Regions from separate parts of the Streptomyces rishiriensis genome, predicted to be linked through region 3. Evidence: riboswitches for the same ligand, from Rfam matches in the RefSeq annotation. Region 3 holds a riboswitch; each other region holds the start of a gene.

Region 1 (7,568 bases), 5.3 Mb from region 3:
CGGCAAGTGTCCGGCTCATGCGGGGCGCACCTTCCTGCTCGCCGCCACCACGATCCGCGGGTCGAGCAGCGGGTAGACGAGATCGACGATCAGATTGGCCGTCACGAAGATCAGCGCCCCGAACACCACGACGCCCTGGACCAGCGGGATGTCCTGGACGGTGACCGCGGCGGCGGTCACCCGGCCCAGGCCGTCGCGGGAGAACACCGACTCGACGACGACCGAGCCGGCGATCAGCTGGCCGGCCAGCAGTCCTACGACCGTCAGCGCGGGCAGCGAGGCGTTGCGCAGCGCGTGCCGCAGATGGATCCGCAGCCGGCCGGCGCCCTTGGCCCGGGCGGTCTCCACATAGGCCTGGTCCAGCGCCGTGAGCAGGCTCTTGGCCAGCACCTGCGCCACCAGGGCGCCGGTCGGGACGGCCAGGGTCACCGCGGGCAGGACCAGGCCCCGCAGCCCGTCGTTGCCGAACGCCGGGAACAGCCGCGTCCGGAAGGAGAACAGCTCGACGAGCACCAGCCCGACCCAGAACGTCGGTACCGACACCCCCAGCGGGGGCAACGACAGCAGCAGCTGCCGCAGCCATCGCCGGGTGGTGTAGGTCGCCAGCACGGCGAGCCCGCCGCCGAGGACCACCGCGAGCAGCAGCGCCGCCCCGGTCAGCTGGAGGGTCTGCGGCAGCGCGTCGGCCAGCGTCGAGGTCACCGGTCGGCCGGTGGACACCGAGTCGCCGAAGTCACCGCGTACCGCCCTGCCGAGGTAGTCGGCATACTGCGCGAGAACCGGTTTGTCGAAGCCGTACTCGTGCCGCAGCGACGCGAGTTGGGCGGGATCGACCTGCCCGGTGTCCGCTCCCGCGCCGGCCATCGCCGAGACGGGATCTCCGGGCAGGTAGTCCAGCACGAGGAAGGACAACGTGTAGGCCGCCCACAGCACTCCGAGGGCCTGCGCGAGCCGCTTGGCCACATAGGGACGCATGCCGGCCGCTACCCGATCCAGGTGTCGTGCAGCTGGATCCGGCTGGAGGCGTCGAAGTCGAGGTCGTGCACCTTCTTCGCCACCCCCAGTTGGGTCTGCAGCTCCACCACGGGCACGGCGTAGGCGTTCCGCACGATCAACTGCTGTGCCTGGGCGACCAGTTGCTTGCGCTTCGCCGCGTCGGTCGTCGCGGCCTGCTGGGTCAGCGCGGAGTCGAGCGGGCCGGCCGGCAGGTGGTAGAAGTTGGCCAGCCGGGTGGAGTACGAGCTGCGCAGGATGTCCGGGTCGGCGCGGGTCACGTTGCCCCACACCGCGTCGAAGTCGCCGGACTGGAGAGTCGGCGAGAACTGCGCGATCTGGAGCTGCTTGAGCACCACCTCCACGCCGACGGCCTTGAGCTGCTGCTGGATCAGTTCCAGGGCGGGCTGGTTGGTGGCCGCGTTGGCGAACCACTTGACGGTCAGGCTCAGCCTCTTGCCGTCCTTGACCCGGACGCCGTCGCCGTCCGCCTTCCAACCGGCCGAGTCCAGGAGGGACTTCGCCCTGGCCGCGTCGAAGGCCAGGTCCGAGCCGAGATCGGTGTGGTCCGGTGTGGTGCGCGCCAGGATGCTGGTCGCCGGCTCGGTGCCGGTCGGGAACACGGCGTCGACGATCTGCTGCCGGTCGATGGCGAACAGGATCGCCTGGCGCACCTTCGCGTCCTTCAGGAGCGGCCGGGAGTTGTTGAGTCCCAGGTTGAACACCACACCCGGGTTGGCTCGTTGCTGGAGGTTCACGGCGCCGCCCCGCAGCGCCGCCTCGTTGGCCCTGCCGACGCTGCCGATCGCGTCCACCTGGCCGGACTGGAGGCTGCCGGTGCGCACACCCGCCTCGGGCACCACCTTGAACACCAGCTTGTCCAGGTATGCCGCGCCCTGTTTGGTCCACAGCGAGGAACCCCAGGCGTACTCGGCGCGCCTGGCCAGGGTGATCGACTGGTTCTGCACATAGCCGTTCAGCTCGAACGGCCCGGATCCGACCACTCCCTTGCTGCACTTCTCCTGGGGGCTCCTGCGCACGCTCGCCGACGATTCGATGCCGAGCGAGTGGGTGGCCGTGGCCTGGAGGAACTGCGCGTTGGGCTGCTTGAACCTCACCCGCACCGTGAGCGGGTCGACGGCGGTGGTGCTCTCCACACCGCTCAGGTACCCCTGGGCGAGGGTGGCCAGGGCGCCCAGCTTCGGCACCGCGTCGAAGTTCTCCTTGACCACCTGGGCGGTCAGCGGCGATCCGTCGCTGAACGTGACTCCGGATCTCAGGTGGAACGTGAACGTCGTGGTGTCGGAGCTGACCTCCCAGCTCTTCGCGAGCCACGGCACGATCTTGCCGGTCTTGGGGTCCTGGTCCGTCAGGGAGTCGACGATCTGACGCAGGGAGTAGATGGTGTCGTTGCTGCCCACCTGCTGGGGATCGACGCAGCCGGCGTCGGAGCTCACCGCGAAGGTCAGGGTGCCACCCGACTTGGGGCGGCCGCCCTCGCCGCTCGAACTGCCGCTGCCGCTCGACGAGCAGGCGCTGAGCAGCAGGCTGCTGGTCACGAGTGCGGCGAGCGCCGCCCACCGGGGGGTACGGGAATCCGGATGTGCTGTCACGGAATGGTTCTCCTACTCCAGGGTCACCGCACACATGCCGGTGCCGGACGCGGCCATGGGGATGCGCGGAGGGTGCCGGCCCCGCACAGGGGTCGGCACTGCTCAGAACTGTTCAGGGGAGGGATGCCGACGCCGGTGGCGGATCGACCGTGGCGGATCGACGGGCGGCGACGGCGAGGTGACCGCGCCGTGGCGGAGGTCAGCCTGCGAGGTCGGGCGTGGTCAGCCCTGACACAGACAGCTGGCGGAACGGCGCAGGTCGATGTGGCGTCGGCGCGAGAATCCGCAGAACAGGGCCGCGGTCGCGATCGAGGCGCTCAGGTTGCCGCTGTGCCGCACGCTGGTCCTCCCCGTCTCAGGCCCCTGAACCGGGGCCACGCGCTTGCAGAGTCGGTGACCCTGCCGGGCTTTCACCTGGAGCACCCCACCGCGGAAGGAGGGTTGCCGGTCAGCTAGCCAGGGCTCGTTGCTGACACTCGATGCCGGGGCCGATCTTACGGAGTGCTGAGATTATCCGTCAATATCGGTAGGAGAGTTGCACGGCTCCGCCGCACGGGTCGTGACAGCCGGTGCGGCGGAGCGGCATCGGGGCCGACCGGCGGCCCGTCCGGTGACGGTCGGTACGCCGGCGTGGGGGTTGTTACGGCTTGCGGGCGAGGCCGCCGTGTTCGGCGATGACGGCCGGAGCCGGGGAGGTGACCTCCGGGCGCCACAGGGGGACCGGGACGACTCCGGGCTCCAGGAGCTCGAGTCCGTCGAAGTACGCCGTGATCTCCTCGACGGTGCGCAGGTTGTACGGGACGGCGCCGCTCTCGTTGTAGGCGTCCTGGGCCGCCTCGAAGACCGGGTCGATGCCTCGCGAGCCGTCGTTGACGGAGAGGTAGCTGCCGGACGGCAGTGCCGCCATCAGGCGGGTGACGATGGAGCGGGCCTGGTCGTGGTCGGCGACGTGGCCAAGGATGTTGCTGAGGATGAGCGCGGTGGGACGGCTGAAGTCCAGTGTCTCGGCGGCGCTCGCCAGGATGCGCTCCGGTTCCAGCACATTGGCGTCGACGTACGAGGTCGCGCCCTCCGCGGTGGAGTAGAGCAGGGCACGGGCGTGGGCCAGGACCAGCGGATCGTTGTCGACGTAGACGATCCTGGTCTCGGGGGCGAGCCGCTGGGCGACCTCGTGGGTGTTCTCGGCGGTCGGCAGGCCGGTTCCGACGTCCAGGAACTGCCGGACGCCCGCCTCGGAGACCAGGTACGTGATGTTGCGGCGCAGGAACGCCCGGCTGCTGCGGGCGATGGTGACGATGCCCGGGAACACGGCGGTGTAGGCGTCACCGGCCTGCTCGTCGACGGGGTAGTTGTCCTTCCCGCCCAGCCAGTAGTTCCAGATGCGGGCCGAGTGCGGCACCGAGGTGTCGATCTTCTGAGGTGCCGCTGATCCGGGCGTGGTCACATCGTCGTCGGTCATGAGGGGTGTCCGTCTTTCAGCCGAGGCGTGGGCAGTTCGAGCCACAACCTACGTCCCAACGACCCCGTGACGTACATCCGTTCACATTTTCGGCGGGTTCGAACAGTGCTCTCACCGGAACGTCCGGGTGCGCATGGCCACGCTCCGCCGTCGATGACGGCCGTGCCGGTGGCGTGACCGCCGTGACGGTGGGCACCGCGCGGACCGGTTGCTCCTGCTGCGCGGCAACAGGGCCTCGGGCCGGCGGGGTGCGGTCGTCGGCTGCGGCCGTACCGGAAGGCGCGTGCCGGAGCCGGCGGCGCAGGGACGACGGCAGCGCGCCCTGCGCGTCGCCGTCCCAGGGCTCGCCGGCGGCCGCCGCGTCCACGGTGCGCGCGAGGCGGGTGATCTCCTGGTCGAGGTCGGCGTCGCGGGACTCGGCCGGACCGTCGCCGCAGAGCTCCGGCAGGGCGGGATCCGGCACGTCCGGCACGGTCTCCTCGTAGCCGCCCGCCCCGGGTCCGAGGGGCGGCCCAGCCCCGGTCGGCCCGACCGGCGCCGTGCGGCGTCCGGGCCACGCGGCACGGGGGCGTTCGCGTCACCCGTCCCCGTAAGGAAACCCGTGCCTGCGGTCGTCCTCGCCGAAAGCCTGTTGAGATACCGGGCCGACTTGGGAAGGGTCTGCCGTTATGGAGTTCTTCTGCTACCACCGTGACCGGCCCGACTCCGCCGCCCTGCGCGACGAGCTGCTGGAGAAGCACTGGTCCTACATGGACGGGTACGCCGCGCAGATGATCGCCCGGGGACCGACCTTCGCCGCCGCCGACGGCACGCCCACCGGCAGTGTGCACGTCGTCGACCTCCCGGATGCCGCCGCCGCCCGCGCGTTCGCCTTCGACGAGCCCAACTACCAGGCCGGTGTCTACCGGGACGTGCTGCTGCGCCGGTGGCACAACCTGCTGGGGCGCACCATGTGGGACTTCCCCGGTGGCCGGACCGGTGGCGACCGGTACCTGGTGCTCGGTCTCGGCCCGGAGCGGGACGCCGGCCTCGATGTGCCGGCCGACCGCGACGAGCTGATCGCGTACGGCCCGCTGCTGTCCGACGACGGCGTCACCCGGGTGGGCGCCGCGGTGCTGCTCAGAGCCTCGGACCCGGACGCGGCGCGCGCCGTCCTGGCTCCGGAACGGTATGCCGACGTCGAAGTCCATGCCTGGCAGTTCGGCGGCCGGCCGTCATGACCCCGGGGTCGCCCTCCGTCCGGCGCGGTGTTGCGTGACAGTGGAGGCATGAACGCAGACGACAGGAACCTTCTGGCCCGGGGACGCGTGGCGACCAGGCTTCCGGCCCGGGATCTGGACCGGGCGCGGCGCTTCTACGCGGAGCGGCTCGGTCTGGAGCCCGTCGACGAACGGCCCGGCGGGCTCCTGTACCGATGTGGAGGGACGGAGTTCGCCCTGTTCACGTCGACGGGAGCCTCGTCGGGCACCTTCACCCAGATGGGATGGGAGGTCGACGATCTCGACGCGGTCGTGGCGGAGCTCAAGCGGCGGGGCGTGGTGTTCGAAGAGGTCGACGTGCCCGGGTTCGCCACGAAGGAGGGCATCGCCGAGATCGACGGGAACTATCCGGGCAAGGGTGCTCGGGGGGAACGCGCGGTCTGGTTCCGGGACAGCGAGGGAAACCTCCTGGGCATCGGCCAGCCGGTCGTCTGAGCAGGGGTGTGCCCGGCGGCCCTCTGTCCCCGCTGTCTTCTCTTCCGGCTCGCACCCGCGTAGCGCGGACGCGAACACGTCGTCCAGCCCGGGCCTCGGTGATCTCCGGTGGCAGCGGGCCGTTCACGGCGAGCCCGGAGTGGCTGTGCGGCGCCGGCGCCGCGAAGACCGGCAGGGCGCGCGGTCCGGCGCGCCTGCCGCGCGTCGCCCCGGCGCTGCCCGTCGTGAACCGCCGAGGAGCGGGCCGGGCGGACCGCCGCCTACCGGCAGGCGCTCCTCGCCGGGCTCGGGCGGATGCCGGCGAGTTCGGGAAGTTGTACGAACCTCGGGCGGGCCGTACGAACCTCGGGCGGGCCGTCGCGCCCAGTGCCTCGGAGGCCTGCGGGCGGTGCTCGCCCACCAGGCTGCGCCTGTGGCGTGTGTCCGAAGAGCTGACCGGCGCCACCTTTCCCGAGCCCGCTGCGGCGGCGAGCGGTACGGGTTTCGGAGGGACGCGCTCGCCGTGCTCGGCAGGTCCCACCGCCGCGGCGGCGCCGACCGGGACGGCCGTCCACCGCGGCGACGGCCCGGGCGGGTGGCGGCACGGCCTCCACCCGCCCGCGAGCGATCACTCGCCCTTCGGAGCCGCCTGCTGCACCACCTCGAAGGACCACAGGGTGGAGCCCGATGCCGCGGGCTTGGGCCGTTCGCCCTCCGTGCTGCCACCCCGGTGGGCGGCCTTCATCGGGCCCTCGAGCCATGCCTGGAACGACTCCTCGTCACGCCACCGCGTGTAGACGAGGTAGGTGTCGGTGCCCTCGACCGGGCGGAGCAGCTCGAACCATTCGAAGCCGTCCGAGTTCTCGACGGCGTGGGCTCGCGCGGCGAACCGCTTCTCGAGGACCTCCCGCTGTTCCGCCGGGACGGTCAGTACGTTGATCTTGACTACGCTCATGCTCCCATCCTGCCCTCCCATGACGCCCGGGCGGCGGACCACCCCCTTCGTGACGCCCGGCTGCGGCCAGGGCGGACCACCCACTGCGTGACGCCGGGTTCCGGCCGGGGCGATGCTCTCCCGAATCTGGTCCAGACCAAACCCTTGACAGGGTTATTGCTCACTTCTTAAATCACGTAGTGAACTAAGCCCCCGCCAGGGCCGGTTCGCACCCCCCACCCATACGGCGCGGTCAGCGGCGAGCCGCCCGGCCGCGCCCACGGATGTCATGACCATGTCGTGACTGTCCGTCATGTGCCAGGAAGGGAGAGCCATGGCCTCTCCGCGCCCGCCCCGGCGCCTGCTGTTGTCGCTGGCCTCGATCCTCGTCTTCGCGTCGCTGTCCACCGGATCCGCGCTGGGTCTGTCCCTCAGTGCGGCGGAATCGTCCGCCGGCGCCGCCGCCCCTCAGGCGGCCGCCGTCACGTTCTCCGAGGAGTTCGACGGTCCCGCCGGCGCCGCCGTGGACGGCGCCCGATGGCAAGTCGAGACCGGAGACAACGTCAGCAACCACGAGCGGCAGTACTACACCGCGGGCAACCGCAACGCCGCTCTGGACGGCCAGGGCCATCTGGTGATCACCGCCCGCCGGGAGAACCCGGACAACTACCAGTGCTGGTACGGCCGTTGTGAGTACACCTCGGCCCGGCTCAACACGGCCGGCCGGTTCACCACGACCTACGGCCGGGTCGAAGCGCGGATGAAGGTCCCGCGCGGACAGGGCATGTGGCCCGCCTTCTGGATGCTGGGCAACGACATCGGCCAGGTCGGCTGGCCCGCCTCGGGCGAGATCGACGTCATGGAGAACGTGGGCTTCGAGCCGGCCACCGTCCACG
Region 2 (7,568 bases), 1.5 Mb from region 3:
CGGCGAGGGAGCGGGCGAAGTCGTCCTTGAGGTTCAGCAGGACCGGGGTCCAGCCGGGCGTGCCGTAGGCGTCGTTGATCTCCTCGGACAGGCGCTGTACCTCGGTCATGTAGTCGCGGTAGACGGCGAGGTCCTGGCGGGAGGGGTAGGCGAAGGCCACGTGGACGACCCGCTCGCGCCACTCCGGGTGGTCGTCGAGCAGCTGCCGGTAGGCCAGCAGCCCGCGCACGATGTTCTTCGAGAGTTCGGTGCGGTCGACCCGGACGATCGTCCTGCGCCCCTCGCCGATCTCCGCGCGCAGCGCCGCCATGCGCTCGTCGACGTCCGGCCGGTGCGAGCGCTCGCGCAGGAAGTCGGCGTCCGCGCCGAGGCCGTGCACGCCGATCCGCGTCCGGCCGGGACCGCCCACGAACTCCGTGCAGCAGGCGGAGAACGCGTCCGCCCAGCGCCGGGTGAGGAAGCCCAGGCGGTCCGCGCCGAGCATCCCGCGCAGCAACTGCTCGCGGACGTCCCCCGGGAGCAGCGCGAAGTAGTCCACCGGCGCCCACGGCGTGTGCGAGAAGTGGCTGATGCGCAGGTCCGGGCGCAGCTCACGCAGCATCCCCGGCACCAGGCACAGGTGGTAGTCCTGGACGAGGACGGCCGCGCCGTCGGCCGCCTCCTGGGCCAGCGCCTCCGCGAACGCCCGGTTGTAGGCCTCGTACGACGCCCACTGCCGGCGGAACTCCGCGTCGAAGGCGGGCTCCAGCGGCGTCTGGTAGAGCAGGTGGTGGACGAACCAGAGCACGGAGTTCGCGATGCCGTTGTACGCGTCGGCGTGCACGTCGGCCGGAATGGCCAGCATGCGCACGCCCTCCTCGCCGACCCCGCGCAGGACCGCCTCCCGGTCGCCGTCGGAGAGGGCCGAGCACACCCAGAGGGCGCCCGCGTCGGGGCCGATGGCCGACAGGCCGGAGACCAGCCCGCCGCCGCCGCGTTTCGCGTGCAGCGAGCCGTCCTCGCGCACTTCGTAGGAGACCGGGCCGCGGTTGGACGCGACCAGCACCTCGGCGGTCGGGGCAGTGTCGTGCGTGGAAGCCATACGCCTCAACCTAGCCCGGTCGGGAAACGCTCAAACGTACGGTCGCGCTGCGTGGACGGGCCGTGTCCGGCGGTATATCGCCGCGTCTGGCTGGATACAGCCGTTATCGGCGCTGTTGCCGTGTACGGCCCGTCCGACGGTTCACGCGACCTTGCGGGTCGCGTACTCCGCGATCTCCGCCATCGGCGGCCGTTCCTCGGTGTCCACGGAGTAGGTGCGCGGCTCGAAGCCGTCCGTGCTCCGTTCGAACTGGGTGAGGGACGGGCGGATCAGGTGCCCGCGGGCCAGCCGGAGCTGGGCGGTGCGGTAGATGGCCGCCGCCATCCGGCCCAGGGCCTGTCCGTCCTGGTGACGGTGCTTGCGCACGCCGATGTCGACCTGGGCGAGGGCGTCCAGGCCCACCAGGTGCAGGGCGTCGACCAGCATGCCCAGCTCCACGCCGTAACCGACGGGGAAGGGCAGCTGCTCCAGCAGACCGCGGCGGGCCGCGTACTCGCCGCCCAGCGGCTGCACGAACCCGGCCAGCTGCGGCCAGTGCATGTTGAGCAGCGGGCGGGCCATCAGCTCGGTGACCCGGCCGCCCTGGCCGGCCGCGCCGCCCAGCGGACGGTCGTACATGCCCTTGACCAGGTCCACCCCGGGGTCGGTGAGCAGCGGGCCGACGATCCCCGAGACGAAGTCCGAGGAGAACTCCCTCAGATCGGCGTCGATGAAACAGACGATGTCCCCGGTGGTGACCAGCAGGGAGCGCCACAGGACCTCGCCCTTGCCGGGCACGGCCGGTATCCGCGGCAGGATGTCGTCCCGGTGGACGACCCGCGCGCCGGCCGCCGCGGCCACCTCCGACGTGCGGTCGGTCGATCCCGAGTCGACGACCACGATCTCGTCGACGAGCGGGACCTGGTGCATGAGGTCGTGACGGATGATCGCGACGATGTCACCGACCGTCTCCTCCTCGTTCAGCGCGGGCAGGACGACGGACACCGACTGGTTGGTGGCGCGCTTCGCGGCCAGGATCCGGTGCAGCGGACGATCGGTCGCGGACCAGGAGCGGGTGGCCAGCCAGCGCTCAGTTTCTTGAAGCACAGTCTGCGGCTCCTCACTGTCTTGATCACACCGGGTGCACAGGACGTGACCGTGTGATCCATCTCGCGGTACGGACGACTATCTCAACTGTCCTGGCCTTCGGTTACAGTCTTGAACAACGCGGATGACCATCGCATGTCCGAGGTCGCTCCCGTTCACAACTTCATACCGCTCATCCAGAGGGGCAGAGGGATACGGCCCGATGAAGCCCCGGCAACCCTCCAGCCGGTCTCGTAACGCTCACCGATCCACGTGGTGACCGCTCCGCGAGGCTCCCGGCTCGGGAAGGTGCCAAATCCGTCTCACGGCGAGATGCGTCGTGAGAAAGATGAGGAGAAAGGGCCTCGCCTCACATGGCTGCGCAGACTGTTGCAAGCACCACCGACTCTACGACGTCCTCTGCTGTCGACCTCGGTCCGGCCACTGCGTTGAGCTGCCGCGAGTGCGGACACCGCGTGCCCCTCGGCCCGGTCTTCGCCTGCGAGGAATGTTTCGGCCCGCTCGAGATCGCCTACGACTTCTCCTCCTACGACACGGAGGAGCTCCGCAAGCGCATCGAGGCGGGACCCGCGAACATCTGGCGCTACGCGCCGCTGCTGCCCGTCCCGGCGGACGTGGCCGACCAGCCCAACATCAACCCTGGTTGGACCAAGCTCGTCCAGGCCGACAACCTCGCCCGTGAACTGGGCGTCGACGCCGGCAAGCTCTTCGTCAAGGACGACTCCGGCAACCCGACGCACTCCTTCAAGGACCGGGTCGTCGCCCAGGCCATCGAGGCCGCCCGCGCGTTCGGATTCACCACTCTGTCCTGCTCCTCCACGGGCAACCTGGCCGGTGCCGTCGGCGCCGCCGCCGCCCGGGCGGGCTTCCGGTCCTGCGTGTTCATCCCGCACGACCTGGAGCAGGGCAAGGTCGTCATGGCCGCGATCTACGGCGGCGAGCTCGTCGGCATCGAGGGCAACTACGACGACGTCAACCGCTTCTGCTCCGAGCTCATCGGCGACCCGGCGGGCGAGGGCTGGGGCTTCGTCAACGTCAACCTGCGGCCGTACTACGCCGAGGGCTCCAAGACGCTGGCGTACGAGATCTGCGAGCAGCTCGGCTGGCGGCTGCCGGACCAGCTGGTCGTGCCGATCGCCTCCGGCTCCCAGCTGACGAAGATCGACAAGGGTCTCCAGGAGCTGATCAAGCTCGGACTCGTCGAGGACAGGCCGTACAAGATCTTCGGCGCGCAGGCCGAGGGCTGCTCCCCGGTGTCCGTCGCCTACAAGGCCGGGCACGACGTGGTCCGCCCCCAGAAGCCGAACACCATCGCCAAGTCGCTGGCCATCGGCAACCCGGCGGACGGCCCGTACGTCCTCGACATCGCGCGGCGCACCGGCGGTGCGGTGGAGGACGTGGACGACGAGCAGGTCGTCGACGCCATCAAGCTGCTGGCGCGGACCGAGGGCATCTTCGCGGAGACCGCCGGCGGGGTGACGGTGGGCGTGACGCGCAAGCTGATCGAGAACGGTCTTCTCGACCCGACGCTCACCACCGTCGTGCTGAACACCGGCGACGGCCTGAAGACGCTGGACGCGGTGGCCGGCACCGGTCTGACCGCGACCATCCGCCCGAACCTGGAGTCGTTCCGGGACGCGGGTCTCGGCTGAGAATCTGATGTCCGTGCGCGGGTCGCGGGGCTGGTCGCAGCCCACCCGGCGGCAGCCGCACGATCCAGCAGCCCCGCGCCCCTTCGGGGGCGCTCCGCCTGACCGGAGGTCGAAAGTCATGAGCGTTACCGTCCGCATCCCCACCATCCTCCGCACCTACACGGGTGGCGCCGCCGAGGTGAAGGCCGAGGGCGGCACCCTCGGCGAGGTCGTCTCCGATCTGGAGAAGAACCACACCGGCATCGCCGCCCGGATCCTGGACGACCAGGGCAAGCTGCGCCGGTTCGTCAACGTGTACGTGAACGACGACGACGTCCGGTTCGAGCAGGGTCTGGAGACGGTGACTCCGGACGGTGCGGGCGTCTCGATCATCCCGGCCGTCGCCGGCGGCTGACCCGTGTTCAGTACCCATCGGTAGTAACCGTCGGTAACAGCGATTACCGAGCGTTCATCGAATTGCCCTCTCCGCGATAGAAGCGGAGGGGGCAATTCAATGTGGTTGAGCGCGGTACAGTTGGGGAACCCGGTCCTGATCCACGGATCCGGCGTCTTTTCTCTCCGCCCCACGCCCGACAAGAAGCAGCCAATGTGCGCGCCTCTTTCGTGGCTTTTGCGGCTTATGTAGGGCCCGACTTGCCCTCAATTCAGGCGAATTCTCGCCACATTCCGGATCCCGCACGTCCGGAATTCTCGTCCGACTGACCTGTTGCAGACGGCAGTTGGACAGATACATTCAGCCGCGGTCGACGCGTTCCGGCGCACGCCCCCAAGCCAACCGGGGGGTGAGGTCTGACCCGGATCCGCGAAGTGTGGATCTGTGCAAGGGCCAGTAATAGGGGAGTTAGGCATGGCTCAGGGCACCGTCAAATGGTTCAACGCGGAGAAGGGGTACGGCTTCATCGCGGTCGACGGTGGTGCGGATGTTTTCGTCCACTACAGCGCGATTCAGATGGACGGCTACCGCACCCTGGAAGAGGGTCAGCGGGTCGATTTCGAGATCTCGCAGGGTCAGAAGGGGCCGCAGGCGGACATGGTCCGGCTCGCGACCGGCTGAAGCACGCGCCGACTGAAAGCGTCGTTCTTCTGTACAACTGACGAAGGGCTCGCACTCCCACGGGGGGCGAGCCCTTCGGTCTGTCCCGGGACTGCGCGGGGGTGCCCGGCGGCGACCGCGAGGCCCCCGTGGGAGGTGTCCGGAAGGGGCCCGGTCCGGCGGAGGCGCTTGCACTCTCATGGGTCGAGTGCTAATCATTGGCGTTAGCACTCTGAAGGTGAGAGTGACAACGAGGACCGGGTCGGTGAGGCCCGCAGGCCAGGTGGGGCAAGGAACCACGAGGCCGGCGAGCCGTCCGTCGCGGGCGCCAGCGCGGTCCGGAGCAATCCACCCCAGTCCGGGAGGACCACTTCACATGGCCAAGATCATCGCGTTCGACGAGGAGGCACGGCGCGGCCTCGAGCGCGGCATGAACCAGCTCGCGGACGCCGTGAAGGTGACGCTCGGCCCCAAGGGCCGCAACGTCGTCCTCGAGAAGAAGTGGGGCGCACCCACGATCACCAACGATGGTGTTTCCATCGCCAAGGAGATCGAGCTCGAGGACCCGTACGAGAAGATCGGCGCCGAGCTGGTCAAGGAAGTCGCCAAGAAGACGGACGACGTCGCCGGTGACGGTACGACCACCGCGACCGTCCTCGCCCAGGCCCTGGTCAAGGAAGGCCTGCGCAACGTAGCCGCCGGCGCCAACCCCATGGCCCTCAAGCGCGGGATCGAGAAGGCCGTCGAGGCCGTCTCCGGTGCCCTGCTCGAGCAGGCCAAGGATGTCGAGACCAAGGAGCAGATCGCCTCCACGGCCTCCATCTCCGCCGCCGACACCCAGATCGGCGAGCTCATCGCCGAGGCGATGGACAAGGTCGGCAAGGAAGGCGTCATCACCGTCGAGGAGTCCCAGACCTTCGGTCTGGAGCTGGAGCTCACCGAGGGTATGCGCTTCGACAAGGGCTACATCTCGGCGTACTTCGCCACCGACATGGAGCGTATGGAGGCCGTCCTCGACGACCCGTACATCCTGATCGCGAACTCCAAGATCGCCAACGTCAAGGACCTGCTCCCGCTCCTCGAGAAGGTCATGCAGGGCGGCAAGCCGCTGCTGATCATCGCCGAGGACGTCGAGGGCGAGGCCCTGTCGACGCTGGTCGTCAACAAGATCCGCGGCACCTTCAAGTCCGTCGCGGTCAAGGCCCCGGGCTTCGGCGACCGCCGCAAGGCGATGCTGAACGACATCGCCATCCTCACCGGTGGCGAGGTCATCTCCGAGGAGGTCGGTCTCAAGCTCGAGAACACGACCATCGACCTGCTCGGCAAGGCCCGCAAGGTCGTCATCACCAAGGACGAGACCACCATCGTCGACGGTGCCGGGTCCTCGGACCAGGTCGCCGGCCGGGTCAACCAGATCCGCGCCGAGATCGAGAACAGCGACTCGGACTACGACCGCGAGAAGCTGCAGGAGCGCCTGGCGAAGCTCGCCGGAGGTGTCGCGGTCATCAAGGCCGGCGCCGCCACCGAGGTGGAGCTCAAGGAGCGCAAGCACCGCATCGAGGACGCCGTCCGCAACGCGAAGGCCGCCGTCGAGGAGGGCATCGTCGCCGGTGGTGGCGTTGCGCTCATCCAGGCGTCCGCCGTCTTCGAGAAGCTGGAACTCGAGGGTGACGAGGCGACCGGCGCCAACGCCGTGCGCATCGCGCTCGAGGCCCCGCTCAAGCAGATCGCCGTCAACGGTGGTCTCGAGGGTGGCGTCGTCGTCGAGAAGGTCCGCAACCTGCCCATCGGTCACGGCCTGAACGCCGCGACCGGCGAGTACGTCGACATGATCGCCGAAGGCATCATCGACCCGGCGAAGGTCACGCGCTCTGCCCTGCAGAACGCCGCCTCCATCGCCGCGCTGTTCCTCACCACCGAGGCCGTCATCGCCGACAAGCCGGAGAAGTCCGCCGCGCCTGCCGGTGGCGGTATGCCCGGCGGTGACATGGACTTCTGATCGACCTGACGGTTGATCGCCTGTCCTTCACGCCGAGGGCGGCACTTCCCGGAAACGGGGGGTGCCGCCCTCGGGCGTTTCCGGGGTGCCGAGATCGCGGCGAGGGGCGTCAGGTGCTGCGTACGGCCCCCGGTGGTCCCTCCGTCCCCAACCGGTGCACGAACGCGTCGTACGACATCGACAGGCCGGACGGCGCCGCCTCACGAGCCCGCGCTTCGTCGGCGTCGGCCTCGTCCCGCATCCGCCGAAGCTCTTCCGGTTCGCTGATCACCGGGATGCTGCTGTCCTTTCCGGGTGTCTCCGGGACATCGCGGCTCGGATGCCCGCCGCATGGGCGTGGACGGTCGAGGTGGGTACCGGCGCCGGGGGGTGAGCGGGTCCGCACTCGCCCCGGCAGCCGCCGCACAGGCCGCCGGGCAAGGACTCCGAGCGGCCCGGGAGACCGCACTTCGCGCACTCCAGCATCCGGCGGGGCGGGCGTGGGACAGGCGGCTCCGGTGGGAGCTTGTCCGTCAGGCGGCGGCGCAGCAGGGCCGCCGGGCTGTGGACGGGAGTGGGCAGTCCTGCGGTCAGGGCGGCGGTGAGCGTCTCCTCGGTGGCTCCCCGCGCGAACCACTCCTCCACCAGCGGGGCGAGCCGCGCGCAGTCGGCGGCGGAGAGCGAGAGGACGGGGGCTGTGCGGCCGAGGGCGGCGAGGAGGACGTGGGCGCGGGAGCG
Region 3 (7,568 bases):
CGCCGATTGCGGCGGCCGCGACGGACAGCACGCTCAGGGCGCTGCAGGCGCCCCGGTCGAACCCGGACTGTGCAAGGCGGCGATGGGACCCCACGGGAAGCCGCGCTCCTTCCACTGGCGGACAGGGAAACGCGGCAGACAGTAGCCCCGCGGTGGGGGGTCGGCCAAAGACCTCGGAGGCAACGCACAGTGACGCCCCGCCGCTGACGCAGGTCACCGGCGGGGCGTGGGGTCACATCTCGTTGTCATGATTCGCCCGTTCGGGCGGCTTGGTGTCCCGGTCCAGGGTCCGATCAGATCCGGACGCCGAACTGGAACGGCATGTTGTTGATCGACTCGTAGCGCACGACCGTGCCGGAGCGCGGGGCGTGCAGCACCTGGCCGTTGCCCGCGTAGAAGCCGACGTGGTGCTGGTCGCCGTAGAAGATGACCAGGTCGCCGACCTTGAGGGCGCTCTGGGAGTAGATGCGCGTTCCGGCGTTCGCCTGGGCCTGCGAGGTGCGCGGGATGGCGACGCCGGCCTGGGCGTAGGCCCAGGAGGTCAGACCCGAGCAGTCGTACGAGGCGGTGCCGGTGGCGCCGTAGACATAGGGCTTGCCGAGCTGGCTCTGGGCGGCCTGGAAGGCGGCCATGGCCCGGCCGGAACCCGCCGGGGCGTCGCCGAGGTCCACGCGGTCGCCGGCGTCGCGGCTGGCGCGGGCGTCGGCGGCGGCGAGGGACGCCTGCTCCTTGGCCGTCAGCGTGTTGAGGAGCTTGCGCGCCTCGGCGAGCTTGCCCTGGACTTCCTTCTTCTTCTTGCCCAGTTCGGTGCGGGTGGAGGCGAGGTCCTTGAGCTTCGTGGAGGCCTCGCTGCGCTCCTGGGCGAGCTCGCGCTGCTTCTCCTGGATCTTCTTCAGCGCCTCGACCTGCTGGGCGCTGAGCTGGTCGGCGGTGGACGCCTTGTCCAGGAAGTCGTCGGGGTCCGAGGAGAGGAGCAGCTGCACGGAGGAGTCGATGGACCCGGTGCGGTACTGGGCGGCCGCCGCCAGACCCATGGAGTCACGCAGCTCATTGAGCTCCGCCTGCCCCCGGGCGACGTTGTCCTGGATGGTGGAGATCTCCTTCTGGAGCTTCTCCTGCTTCTCCTGGGCCCCGTTGTACTTCTCGGTGGCCTGCTCCGCCTCTTCGTAGAGCTTGTCGACCTTGGTCTTGACCTCGTCCTTGGTGAGCTTCTCGGCGGGCGCCGCGTTGGCTGCCTGAGAGCTCAGAACGACGGCAGCGGCGGCTGCGGTGGTCAGCACGGTCACACGTGCGCGACTCGGCTGCTTCGGTCGACGGTGGGACGCCACGGAGACGGGCTCCTTCTTTTGAGTGATCACCCGTGTGGAGATTCGAGCCCTGACCTTAGTGACCTCGCCGTGATCAGTTCAAATCCTCAGGAGAAAAAAACCCATCACGCAACGCAGTTTTTTCAATCAACTCACATGCAGTCATGCTCGATTGACGCTACGTTGCGTGACGATCCAGCCAATTCAGGCATTGTGCACGCAACTTCGACGTTCAGGACAGTCGCTTCAGAAGCACCGCGGAAGCCACCGGTCGGGCACCCGCCTTGGCGATCCCGTCGGCCACCTCGCGGTCGGTCGAGGCGACGATGACCGGCCGGCCCGGCGGCTCGGCCCGCACCAGCTGACGGATCAGCTCGTCGGCCGTGACACCCGGCTTGGAGAACAGCACCCGCACCCCGCGCGGCGGCGCGAGCAGCACCGGAGCGACCAGTTCGGCCCCGTCGAAGACGCAGGTGACCTCGGCGCCCGTCTGCGCGGCGAGCTGCGAGAGCTGTCCGAGGAGCCGGAGCCGCTGCTTCTCCAACGGCATCTGGGGATACCCGGTCTTGGTGACGTTGTAGCCGTCGACGACGAGATGGGCCTGGGGCAGCGCGAGCAACTGGTCGAGAATGGCCGGATCGTTCTCCGACAGAGCGCGGGTGGCGATGTCCTTCGGGGTCATTCGTCCCGGTTCGACCGCGTCGACGGTCTCCGCCGGACGCACCGACACCGGCGGCAACGCCAGTTCCCGCCGCAGCCCTTGGGCCGCGTCGAGCACCGTGTCCAGCAGCAGCCTCAGCCGCACGTCCTCGACACTGCGGCCCTCGCGGGCCGCCCGCCGGCTGGCCTCCAGGGCCGCCTCCACCTCGCCGAGCCGTGCCTTCAGCCGCCGGGACTCGCTCTCCGCGGCGGACACCCGGGCCTGCCCCTCGGTGCGCACGGTCTCCAGCTCGCCGCGCACCTTGCGCAACGCGGCCTCGCCCCGCTTGACGTCACTGAGGGCCGAGCGCAGCTTGCGATGGAGCGACTCCGCTTCCTTCTTCGCCGCGTCCAGTTCGGCACGCAGCCCCTCGGTACCGGTCCGGGTCTGCTCACGGGCCCGGTCCAGCTCCTCGCGCAACCGCTCCAGCTCGGCCCGGCTCTCCTCGCCGGCGCGCTCGGCGTCCGCCCGCTGGGCCTCCTCGCCGGCCGCGGTGACCAGCTTCACCCAGCCGACGGGCCGCAGCACATAGGCCGCGGCCGCCACTTCGTGCGGGTCCGCGGCCGGGGTCGACGAGCCGGAGTCGAGGGCGCCGGCGAGTTCCGGCTGGGCCTCTCTGAACTTCTCGGCGATGCGCTGCCGGAAGAGCGGATCGGTCTCCAGCGCGGCCGCCATCGCGTTGCCCGCGAACTTCGCCCGCCGGTTCGGCGCGAAGCGGGCGTACTGCCGCAACTGGACGGGCAGTTCACCGACGGTCAGCCCGCCGAAGCCGTCGGAGACGATCTGCACGACCCTGCGCCGCACACCGTCCGGCAGCGGACGGTCGAGCATCTCGGCGGCGCCGTCGCCCGGCCCCCCGCCTGCGCTCTCCACCATCCGTCACACCCCAATACTGTGCGGGCCTCCCCCGCTCTCGACTTCGCTCGAGCGGGGGACCCCGTCGTCAGGAACCGGCGCCCGGCCGATCCACGAGTTCTACCTGGTCCACCGCGTTGCACCAGCGGCACCGCACCGACTCGATGGTCTCACTGACCACGTCGCGCTCCTCGACCTTCGGCTCACCGGCGAGGTCGAGGTGCACGTACTCGACGACCTTCGACGAGCGCGTCACGTCGAACCGCGTGAGATTGCCGCAGAGCGTGCAGCGCCACCGCGTCGCGGCGGTCGGCAGGGGAACCGTCATCGTGGCTTTCCACTTCCTTCTGGTGTCGTGCTCGCGGTCGCCGGGGTCGGGCCGGAGGCTCCCCCGCGTGTATGGCTCGTAACCCTACGGCCTGGCGGGTACTCGCCGCCCACCCGTCCGCGGCGGCGAGGCGGTCCGGACGAGCGCGTCCGGTTACGTCATGCTTTGTACCCATGATCGGCAACTGGAACGGGACGGTCGGCAGGGCGGTCCGCAACCGCCCGGCGCCGGTCCTCTGCACACTGATCGCCCTGTGCTGCCTGGTCTTCCTGATCGGGCCCGCCTCGGGCTTCAATCCCGTGTACGGCTCCGGCGACGAGCTGCTGGCCGCGCAGCGGGCCTACTTCCGGCGCTGGGGGGTGGTGCCCGCCGAGCTCTTCGAAGGCGCGCCACGGGCCGCCCTCACCCCGGCCACGGCCCTCTTCGTCCACGGCAGCTGGGTACACCTGCTGGGCAACATGCTCTTCCTCTACGTCTTCGGAACGATGACCGAGGACCGGATGGGCCGCGTCGAGTTCACGCTCTTCTACCTCGGCTGCGGCTACCTGGCCCTGCTGGGCTACGCCGCCGCCAACACCGGGTCGGCACAGTCCCTGGTCGGCGCCTCCGGGGCGATCTCCGCGGTCCTCGGGGCGTTTCTGTACCTGTTCCCCCGGGCCCGGGTGACCAGTCTTCTGCCGTTCCTGTTCTTCCTGCCGCTGCGCTTCCCCGCCTGGGTCGTGCTGCCCTTCTGGGCGGCCCTCCAGTGGGTGGCGGCGGGACGGGCCGCCCAGGGGCCGGGGGTGGCCTACCTGGCGCACCTCGTCGGCTTCGGCCTGGGGCTGCTCTACGCGTGGGCCCGTTTCGGGACGAAGAAGGGCCACAGGGGCGGCCCCGGAGGGGCGGCGGCGGGAGACGGGCGGGCGACTAGAGTGAAGTCCGCCCCAGCCCCGGCCCCCGAGGGAGAGAACCAGCCGTGATCACCGCGATCGTCCTCATCAAGACCAGCGTGGACCGGATTCCCGAGATCGCGGAGCGGATCGCTTCGCTGGACTCCGTCAGCGAGGTCTTCTCCGTCACCGGGACGTACGACCTGATCGCCATGGTGCGGGTGAAGGAGCACGAGGACCTGGCCGAGGTCATCCCGGGCAGCATCAGCAAGATCCCCGGGGTGGAGGGCACGGACACGCACGTCGCCTTCCGTACCTACTCCCAGCACGACCTGGAGGCGGCGTTCGCGATCGGGCTGGACTCCTGACCGGCTGACCACCGCCTCCGGCGGACCGTCGCTCACACCGCGGGCACGCAGCGGCCGTCCTCCGTCCGGTACTGCCACCGCGCGCCGTCGCTCACCAGTTCGCGCACCGCGTTCACGAAGCGGTCCACGTGCTCGTCCGGTGTCCCCGCGCCGAAGCTCACCCGGATCGCGTTGAGGGACTTCTCGCCGGGAGCCGCCTCGGGGGCGCCGCACTCGCCCTGGCTCTGGGGCTCGCTGCCCAGCAGCGTGCGGACCAGCGGGTGGGCGCAGAAGAGGCCGTCGCGGACCCCGATGCCGTACTCGGCGGAGAGCGCGGCGGCGAAGTGGGAGCTGTTCCAGCCCTCGACGACGAAGGAGATCACGCCGACCCGCGGCGCGTCGTCGCCGAACAGCGACAGCACCTTCACCTGCGGCACTCCGGCCAGACCCTCCCGCACCTTCGCGATCAGGTACTCCTCCCGGGCGACCAGCCTGTCGAAGCCCGCCTCGGCGAGGGCCTTGCACGCCGAGGCGATGGAGTAGGCGCCGATCACGTTCGGGGAGCCGGCCTCGTGGCGGGCGGCGCTCTCGTGCCACTCCACGTCCACTCCCCCGTCCTCGCGCCGGGTGACCTTGCGGCTGGCGCCGCCGCCCGCGAGGTACGGGTCGGCCGCCACCAGCCAGTCCGCGCGGCCGGCCAGCACGCCGGAGCCGAAGGGCGCGTACAGCTTGTGACCGGAGAAGGCCACCCAGTCGACGTCCAGGTCCCGCACGGACACCGGGTGGTGCGGGGCCAGCTGGGCGGCGTCCAGGACGATCCGGGCGCCGTGCGCGTGCGCGGCGGCCGCCAGCTCGCGGACCGGCCACAGCTCGCCGGTGACGTTCGAGGCGCCGGTGACGCAGACCAGGGCGGGGCCGTGGGGGTCACGGCCGGCCAGGGCCCGCTCCAGCGTCTCGACGGCCTGGCGCGGGGTGCGCGGGGCGTCGAGGTAGGTGACCCGCGCGTCCTGCCAGGGCAGCAGCGAGGCGTGGTGCTCCGTCTCGAAGACGAAGACCTCGCAGTCCGCGGGGAGGGCCCGCGCCAGCAGGTTGAGGGAGTCCGTCGTCGAGCGGGTGAAGACCAGCTGGTCGTCGGAGCGGCAGTCCAGGAACTCGGCCACCGTCCTGCGGGCGTTCTCGAAGAGGTCCGTGGACAGCTGCGAAAGGTAGCCGGCGCCCCGGTGGACGCTGCCGTAGTACGGGGCGTAGGCCGCCACGTCGTCCCAGACGCGCTGGAGGGCGGGGGCGCTGGCCGCGTAGTCGAGCGCGGCGTAGGCGACCTCGCCGCCCGTCACGAGCGGAACCGTGACATCACTGCCGAGAACGGGCAGCGGAGCACAAACGGTACGGGCGGCGGCAGCGGTGGAGACAGACATGGGGAACTCCCGTGAGAGGCAAGGACGAACCACCGTGCGAGCGGGCATGGCTCGAGCACGGAGGAAGGTGAAAGGGGGTGCGGAGGCGGGGCTCTACGCCCTATCGCATTCGCTTGCTCACAGAAGGCTCCCTCGAACGACCAGGACCCCTGGTGGTGCTCACTCAGAAGAGTGCGAGGGGTCCGCGCTTGCCGTAGACCTCGCTGCCTACGGCCTGGTCTTCACCCGGGGCACCCCGCCACGGACGGAGGGTTGCCGGACAGTCGGCCGGGGCCTCATGACTGTCACTCATGACCTGGTACAGGAACGTACGTGAAGGGGGAGCCGCCCCGCAACCCGTGTCCGGATCGCGGGACGGCCGTCGGTGGTGCCGTGGCGCTACGCGTTGGTGGCGGCGACCCAGCGGTCCAGCGCCCGTTTGGCCGCACCCGAGTCGATCGACTCGGCCGCCCTGTCCATGCCGCCGCGCAGCTGCTCGGCAAGGGTCCCGGAGCCCGGCTCCAGGGCCACCAGCGCCGCCGCCGAGTTCAGGAGCACGGCGTCCCGCACCGGGCCGCTCTCGCCCTCCAGGAGGCGACGGGCGACCTCCGCGTTGAACGACGGGTCCCCGCCCCGCAGGGCCTCGACCGGGACCAGCTCGAGCCCGACGTCGCGCGGATCGAAGGTCTCCTCGGTGACCTTGCCGTCACGGACGACCCACACATGGGACGTGGCCGTCGTGGTCAGCTCGTCGAGGCCGTCGTCACCCCGGAAGACCAGGGACGAGTTGCCGCGCTCGGCGAAGACGCCCGCGACCACCGGCGCCATCCGCGGGTCCGCGACCCCGACCGCCTGGGCCCGCACCTTGGCGGGGTTGGTCAGCGGGCCGAGCACGTTGAACACCGTGCGGATGCCCAACTGACCGCGCGCGGCGCCCACATGACGCAGCGCCGGGTGGAACTTGATCGCGAAGCAGAAGGTGATCCCGGCCTCCTGGGCCACCTCGGCCACCCGGCGCGGGGTCAGCTCCAGATTGACGCCCAGCTTCTCCAGGACGTCCGAGGCGCCGGACGCGGAGGAGGCGGCCCGGTTGCCGTGCTTGACCACCGTGGCGCCCGAGCCGGCCACGACGATCGCCGACATCGTGGAGATGTTGACCGTCTTCGCACCGTCGCCGCCCGTGCCGACGATGTCGACGGTCTGGCCGGGCACCTCGATCAGGTTGGCGTGCTCGTACATCGCCCGGACGAGCCCGTTGATCTCGGCGACGGTCTCACCCTTGGCCCGCAGCGCCACCACGAACCCGGCGATCTGCGCGTCGGTCGCCTCGCCGCGCATGATCCGGTCCAGCGCCCAGAAGGTGGCGTCGGCGTCCTGGTCGCGTCCGTACAGCAGACCGTTCAGCACCTCGGGCCAGGAACGGCCCGCCGCGGTGTCGCCTCCAGCGGGGGTCACAGCGCTCATAGCCGCTCCTGGGTGTGTCGTCGTGTGCGTCGGGTGCCGTCGTGCGCCTCGTCACGAGGTGCACCCCACCCTATCCAGCCCGTGGGCACGGCAAAGGGCCCCGTCCGAAGACCGGACGGGGCCCTTTCCTGCGGCGTGGCGACGCCTCAGCGATCAGTGGTGGCCGTGGCCGCTCGTGATCTCCTTGTACTCCTCCACGGTGGGCTTCGAAATCTGCTGGTCCTCACCGAAGTACGCGCCGCTGATCTTGGCGCGGAGCTTCTCCTTGCCCGTCACCTTGCGCTCGACGCCGTTCTCGTCGACG

What was found. A riboswitch is a leader RNA that binds a small molecule or an ion and turns the genes downstream of it on or off. The one in region 3 is predicted to bind S-adenosylmethionine.
Region 1: it holds a riboswitch for S-adenosylmethionine, as region 3 does, so the genes downstream of both, QF030_RS36815 (ABC transporter substrate-binding protein) here and QF030_RS13315 (aminotransferase class V-fold PLP-dependent enzyme) in region 3, are expected to answer to the same signal.
Region 2: it holds a riboswitch for S-adenosylmethionine, as region 3 does, so the genes downstream of both, thrC (threonine synthase) here and QF030_RS13315 (aminotransferase class V-fold PLP-dependent enzyme) in region 3, are expected to answer to the same signal.

Annotation. Positions count from the first base shown of each region.
Region 1 covers NZ_JAUSWV010000002.1:7,760,263-7,767,830, forward strand. The annotation lists gene QF030_RS36805 (ABC transporter permease) at 1-19, opposite strand, end outside; gene QF030_RS36810 (ABC transporter permease) at 16-975, opposite strand; gene QF030_RS36815 (ABC transporter substrate-binding protein) at 984-2,606, opposite strand; gene QF030_RS40695 (putative leader peptide) at 2,829-3,020, opposite strand; SAM riboswitch class IV at 2,980-3,090, opposite strand; gene QF030_RS36820 (SAM-dependent methyltransferase) at 3,247-4,065, opposite strand; gene QF030_RS36825 (hypothetical protein) at 4,082-4,528, opposite strand; gene QF030_RS36830 (YciI family protein) at 4,734-5,285, shown strand; gene QF030_RS36835 (VOC family protein) at 5,334-5,759, shown strand; gene QF030_RS36840 (antibiotic biosynthesis monooxygenase family protein) at 6,367-6,693, opposite strand; gene QF030_RS36845 (glycoside hydrolase family 16 protein) at 7,007-7,568, shown strand, end outside.
Region 2 covers NZ_JAUSWV010000002.1:3,925,637-3,933,204, reverse strand. The annotation lists gene QF030_RS19865 (alpha,alpha-trehalose-phosphate synthase (UDP-forming)) at 1-1,081, opposite strand, end outside; gene QF030_RS19860 (glucosyl-3-phosphoglycerate synthase) at 1,223-2,167, opposite strand; SAM riboswitch class I at 2,337-2,502, shown strand; gene thrC (threonine synthase) at 2,521-3,819, shown strand; gene QF030_RS19850 (MoaD/ThiS family protein) at 3,938-4,213, shown strand; gene QF030_RS19845 (cold-shock protein) at 4,667-4,873, shown strand; gene groL (chaperonin GroEL) at 5,229-6,851, shown strand; gene QF030_RS19835 (hypothetical protein) at 6,961-7,122, opposite strand; gene QF030_RS19830 (hypothetical protein) at 7,119-7,568, opposite strand, start outside.
Region 3 covers NZ_JAUSWV010000002.1:2,420,996-2,428,563, forward strand. The annotation lists gene QF030_RS13285 (C40 family peptidase) at 1-94, opposite strand, end outside; gene QF030_RS13290 (C40 family peptidase) at 294-1,328, opposite strand; gene QF030_RS13295 (NYN domain-containing protein) at 1,540-2,883, opposite strand; gene QF030_RS13300 (hypothetical protein) at 2,951-3,190, opposite strand; gene QF030_RS13305 (rhomboid family intramembrane serine protease) at 3,364-4,149, shown strand; gene QF030_RS13310 (Lrp/AsnC family transcriptional regulator) at 4,146-4,427, shown strand; gene QF030_RS13315 (aminotransferase class V-fold PLP-dependent enzyme) at 4,460-5,821, opposite strand; SAM riboswitch class IV at 6,001-6,117, opposite strand; gene trpD (anthranilate phosphoribosyltransferase) at 6,200-7,264, opposite strand; gene qcrB (cytochrome bc1 complex cytochrome b subunit) at 7,418-7,568, opposite strand, start outside.